Regions from separate parts of the Clostridium aromativorans genome, predicted to be linked through region 1. Evidence: riboswitches for the same ligand, from Rfam matches in the RefSeq annotation. Region 1 holds a riboswitch; the other holds the start of a gene.
The links. A riboswitch is a leader RNA that binds a small molecule or an ion and turns the genes downstream of it on or off. The one in region 1 is predicted to bind fluoride.
Positions count from the first base shown of each region.

Region 1 (3,211 bases):
TTTTTAATATAATCTTTTGCAAACCACTTGAGCTTTTTTAGGCAAAGTTTATCACAGCCTTACAACCAATACCTGACAATGAGCACTTCTTGTGACAGATACAGCTACACTTCCCAGTAAAAATTTTGATATTTTGTTTCTACCCCTGTGCCCTATGATTATTAAATCTGAATTCACGCTATCGGCATAAGCTATTACTATATTTTTATACATTTATTCAACCTCCTCACTGCCGGTTTCTTGATTTTTTATATCTGATATATCTTTATTACTTAAAGGATTAAAAAATTTTTGGGCTATCAAGGTTGGTACAACAGCACTTAAAATTACCGTTGTCACTATAATGGAATACTGTATTTTATTTATAAAACCGTGATTAAGACCAAACAGGGCGGATATCGATCCAAAAGTTAACCCCGTTGCCATAAGCAAAGTAGTATATATTCCCTCTTTTCTCTTATATCCATACAACACAGTAAGTGGTCTTACACCTACGTATTTAGTAATGATTTTTACTGCCAGAAAGGCAAGTACTATCCATGCATAATTTACAACATGATAAGAGACATTGCTTCCGGCTTTCAAAAAATAAAAAGGTATAAACAAGCTAAAAATTATTGCCGTGAGCTTATCATTCAGATATTTTTGCTTCTTAAAAAATGGAGAAAGTGCCAAACCTATTATATATGCGGGCAGTACCGCTTCTACATTAGCCATTGTAGCAACACCACCACATAAAAATAAAATCAGGAATATATATTTTATCTCCAGTTGATACGTTTTGCCGCCAAATTTATCATTGAATTTAGTGGTAACTTTATTTAAGAAAGGTATAATTACAATCATCAATATTATAAAAAGAATAAGCCATTTATTAAAGTTGGCAAATATAAGTCCCAGTGCTAAAACAGTACTAAATCTGTAACAAAACAAGCAGCTAGAATTTTTTGCCCTAGTTCTTTTTTATCTAGGCCTGTCTCAAGCATTACTGAATAAACTACAGCAACAGAAGTAGTTGAAAGTGCTATTCCACAGATTTCCGAAGAATTCAGGGTCCATCCCAAAATATAATAAGCCCCTAAAAAACATAACACAAATGGTGCCATAAAAGATAATATACCCATGAATAAACTTTGCTTTAAATTTGATTTCAATATATCATGATCTATTTCTGCTCCAGCTTGAAACGTAAGAATTATACTCCCTGCGCCTGCGAGAAAATCGATCCACTGATTCGTAGTTAAATTCATAAGATTACCTGCCGCAATACCCACCAATATCTCAACTAGAGATATTGAAATACCAGAGTAATATGCTATGATACCTGCGATTATAGAGAGTACAATCCACTTTGAAAATAGAAGCCACATTTTTCTAATCCTCCTATAAATTTATTATTTATAAATTGCAGGAGTCATTAGCATAAATATGCATTTAAGACGAACCCCATCGTCTTCACTTAAAAATAAGCATAAAAAAACTTCTACTGACAACAGCAGAAGTCATTAATCACAAAGGATATTTAAAGGCAAACTTCATTACCTAAATCTTAAATTACTTTATTATATTATCATAAATTAAAGTATATGTAAAGCAAAAATAGTAGAAGCTCTTAAAATCTGTTATATTAATCACTATATTGTTAGTCTTATTCTCTGAGAGTAGCCGTAATTCTTTTTGGGTTTAGCAGCAGCATTAACGCATCCTCGCTGCTTTTTACAATAATGTCAGCCTTTAATAGCGCTTTGGCAGAACAGCCTTCCTCACCAACTATAAGGATAGACAGGACACAAATTTCAAACATCCCAATATCATTTTTTCCATTGCCTATGCATATTGTATCCTCAGCACCAAGCAGCTGTACAAATTCTTTTTTTTTCACACTGCCGTTACTGCCTTTTAAAACTTGAACTTTGGCACCGACATTTTTGCATTCATTCTGCACCGAACCATATGTATCTGAAGATAAAATATAAATATCCAAAAATTTCTCGATTTCAACTAACATTTCTTTCACAGGCGATTTTAATTTACCATCAGTGGCAAGAGTCCCATTAAAATCAAAAACAGCATTTTTAACAGAGAGCTCATTTTGTCCCGGTATTGTTATTCTCAGCATATTTCATACTCCTCCCCCTTAATAAAACCATTTCACAAAATCATTACAATTTCAACTAAAATTATAAGAATAAATATTTATTTAATCAACTGTTTAATCGTAAAAAATATAATTGCAAGAGGAATCTTTAATTCAGGAGAAAATCCAACAATTGAAATAGATGTTCTATTAGATGATGAAAGCTTATTTTTACTGAAACTTTATTTTATTACAATTATGAGTCCACCATCTTGCGCTATACTGTTTCTCATCACTTAATAAAGGTCATCATAATCTTAAACCGTTCTTTTGCTGCCAAGGCATGTGGAACATTGGACAGTTTGACAATCGTCAGGCTAACCAACTGTCCGTTTTGATACTCCACTAAACTTTCCAGATTTACGCCCTCCACATTGGGAATATTTATTATAAACTGGTTTCCCTATAGGATTTCAACATATCCTTCCGTTCCATTCACTCGAATTCTTTGTCCGTCTTTAATCAGACTGGTGGCATTTTCCACACCTACAACTGCAGGCAGGCCGTATTCTCTGGCAATTACAGAACCGTGAGTCATCATCCCGCCCACTTCCGTAACCAAGCCATTAATGGATACAAAAACCGGTGTCCAGCTTGGGTCAGTAAATGCGGTGATCAAAATATCGCCTTCCTCCAGGGCGGCATCCTCCATTCTTAAAACCACCCGAGCCCGGCCTTCAATTGTCCCTGAGGAAGCAGGTATACCTGCCAGAGAACCTTTAGGAATGCTTCCGGTATCATACTCGCCGGATAAAGCCTCTCCTTCCGAGGTCATTATACGGGAAGGTGTCAATTTTTCATAGGTCTTGCATTCCTCTTTTCGAGACCTTATGATGCTGTAATCCAGCTGATCTGTATGAACTACCTGCCTAAGTTCCTCAAAGGTCAGATAGTAGATATCCTCTTTCTGCCAGATAACCTCCTTCTGCACAAGCCTCACAGCCTCCTTCATCAGGGCCTGTTTTATAACCCAGTAATGGCAGATCATCAGATACTTGGGGTATTCACGATAGCCGATAAAATTGCGCAGGAGGCTGATCTTCTTCCTGGTCTTTTTGGCCTTTTGTTTTCCAC
Region 1 is NZ_JAJJPB010000007.1:20,584-23,794, reverse strand. It holds gene LN736_RS07595 (universal stress protein) at 52-213, opposite strand; gene LN736_RS18950 (cation:proton antiporter) at 214-846, opposite strand; gene LN736_RS18945 (cation:proton antiporter) at 903-1,370, opposite strand; fluoride riboswitch at 1,402-1,463, opposite strand; fluoride riboswitch at 1,490-1,552, opposite strand; gene LN736_RS07585 (HAD family hydrolase) at 1,649-2,119, opposite strand; gene ppsA (phosphoenolpyruvate synthase) at 2,541-3,211, opposite strand, start outside.

Region 2 (3,211 bases), on a different contig from region 1:
GCTTCTCAGAGGAAGCGGGTGTTGTTGGGGAAGGTGTGTGTTTTGTGATTATCATCTAGATCGAGATGTAAGTGCATTTCGAAATCATAAATTGAATCATGAAATACTTTCAAAGGTTACTGGAAAATATGGAGTTCTTCAAGTGATGAACTCTGGAAGTGCAAGTGAATTAGATGTTGCAACTATATTTGAACTCATAAAATTATGTAGGAATAAAAACATAAAACAACTTATTATGGAAAGCCATGTAAAGTATGAAAATGATATAAATTTATTTAGAAAATATTTTGCACCTACAGATTTGAAATTTATAGTTGGGGCTGAGAGCTTTAATATAAAATATAGGGAGAACGTATTGAATAAAGGCATTGGAAATAGAAGAGCATGCAACTTTGAAAATTTTGATTGGGTAAACTTATTATTTGGTATGGAAAATCAAACTGTAGAAGGACTTAGAAAGGATTTATATTTAGCATTGGATTATTTTGAACGTGTTACAATAAATATATTCTGCGAAAATACTACAAAAGTAAAGAGAAATAATTCCCTTATAGAAAAGTTTTATGAAAGTGAACTTTTCAAATTAATTCAAACAAGTTATTACGATAGAGTTGAAGTATTAGATGATATAGATATAAGATGTGATTCAGATTTAGATGGAGTTGGAGGCAAATTAAGTGAATAAGACTAGTAAACTTGTGAAAATATCTTTAGTTGCTGCACTATACATAGTTTCAACTATTGCACTGGGGCAATTTTCTTACTTTGGACCTATAGGATTTAGGATAAGTGAAATTTTAAACTTTTTAGCATTTGTAGATCCATTTTATATAATTTCACTTACACTTGGATGTGCGATTGCTAATTTCTATAGCTGTGGAAAAGGTTGTATATGCACCTAAAAATCCATCTCCCAGAAAGGAGTACATATTGGTTCCGAGGTGAGCAGAGGTCAAAATACCAAGTATAATGGCGCCGGTTATATTTATTATAAATGTTCCAAAAGGGAATTTAGTATTAGTGTGTCCGGATATTGCTTTCCCGAGTTGATATCTTGTAATACTTCCTAGTATGCCACCTGCGCCAACTAGTAAATAATTCATGTTATATCCCCCTAAAATTTAAATTATATCATCTATATCTTGAATATTTTTTTCATTATCTGATTTATTTTGAAATTTCTTCATTGCTGAATTAAATTTATTTGCAGCAAATATGCCAAGGTATACAGCAGTAAAACCAATTAATAGTGAGATAATAACATAAGATATTGCGGCGTAGTAGAATTATTAGTTATTAAGGCTACCATTTCTTTACATAATGTAGAAAATGTTGTATATGTTCCTACAAATCCTGTTGAAATTCCAAGCTGTATATTTTCATCGATTTTTAAGTATTTAATTACTGTTGTAAGGATAAAAGCTAACATAAAACTTCCACTAATATTTATAAATAATGTATCAAACGGTATTAGTGTGTTGTGATTTAAAATATTAGTATTTTTTATGAAACTTCTTAGTATTGCGCCAAAAAAACCACCCAATCCAATAAAAATGTACTTTCTCATTTATTTTTCTCCTTGATTATTATTTTAATTATTGTGTATAAACTTAAGATACAATTTATCAAAAAATAATTAAACTCCTGTCTTAATAATTTAAAACAGGAGTCATTAGCGCATCCGCAATTATGGTGAACTCCATCACCATTACTTTTATACACTAACATAAAATTTTTACCATGTCAAACAGATTTTATAAAGTAGTATTATATTGCATTTTGCACCTTATATTGAGAAAAACTATTGGAATTGATATTATATAACTATTAATATATTATAGCAGACTTTTTATTATGTAATAGACAAAGGAGCATAGAAATGAAAAATTTATCAATGAAGAAAAAATCTTTAATTGCAGATATTTCTCTGTTATTAGTTGCTGTTATATGGGGAGGAGGCTTTATAGCTGCCAAAATAGCTTTATCAAGTATTACCCCATTGTATCTATTATCGTTTAGATTTTTGTGTTCTGGATTACTTATTATGATAATATTTTTTAATAAAATAAGAAAGATAGGTAGAAAAACCATATCGGCGGGCGTTATTATCGGAATATTCTTGTACGTTGGACAAACACTTCAGACTGTGGGTCTTAAATATACTACAGCAGGAAAACAAGCATTTTTAATAGCCTCATATACTGTATTGGTCCCATTTATTTCATGGATATTAACTAAAAAAAAGCCGACTATTAATTCTATATTAGCAGGTTTTATGATGTTAATTGGAATTGGTTTTTTAAGTTTACAACAAGATTTTTCTATAGCTTATGGAGATGGTCTAACGTTATTATATGCTTTGGTGTTTGCCTTTCAAATAGTGTTTATAGGTATTTATGTTAAAGATATTGATCCAATACAATTGACTACCATTCAATTAGTAACTGCAGGATTACTTACGCTTATAAGTGCCTTAATATTTGAACCTAATATTGACGTGATAGATAATAAAGCTGTTATTGGAATATTATATCTTGTAATATTTAATACTACTATTGCATTTTCAATTCAAAATGTTGCACAAAAATATACTTCTGATACACATACATCAATACTCATATCACTGGAATCAGTATTTGGTCTGTTATTGTCTGTACTTTTATTAGGAGAAGTATTCACTAAAAAGATGATTATTGGATGTATAGTAATTTTTATATCAGTGGTCTTATCAAAAATTAATTTATAAATAAAACAATTCATTTATGACTTAAAAATTCAGTATTGGGTTGCATAAATAATTCAACATTGACTTATATAGATTAATATAACACTGCTTTCTAATAACTTTTTTATTTAAGGATAATTGCTATTATTGATTCTACATATAAAAGACTGTATTTGAATTACACAAAATTATGATTGGCACATAAGTTGCTCTAATATGTAGATGAACATATTTAAAAACAAAGAATTCTTAGAAAGGGGTGTTTTTAATGAACTTTGAATTAACGGCTCAGCAAAAGCAAGTCGTTGATACAGTTAAAAAACTAACAGAAGATTATTTGCTTCCAGGTGTTTTAGAAAGAGATGAAAATAGTGAATATCCTATAGAAGCATATAGAGAGTTAGGTAGGACAGGGTTAATTGGTTTGCCGTATGCTGAAGAATATGGTGGATCTGGTGCAGGATATATGGAATATGTGCTTGCTAT
Region 2 is NZ_JAJJPB010000022.1:45,851-49,061, forward strand. It holds gene LN736_RS14415 (hypothetical protein) at 1-685, shown strand, start outside; partial or broken gene LN736_RS14420 (QueT transporter family protein) at 678-866, shown strand; partial or broken gene LN736_RS14425 (CrcB family protein) at 876-1,103, opposite strand; gene LN736_RS14430 (fluoride efflux transporter FluC) at 1,244-1,567, opposite strand; fluoride riboswitch at 1,657-1,716, opposite strand; gene LN736_RS14435 (DMT family transporter) at 1,880-2,746, shown strand; gene LN736_RS14440 (acyl-CoA dehydrogenase family protein) at 2,994-3,211, shown strand, end outside.
Region 2: another riboswitch for fluoride. It lies ahead of LN736_RS14430 (fluoride efflux transporter FluC); the one in region 1 lies ahead of LN736_RS18945 (cation:proton antiporter).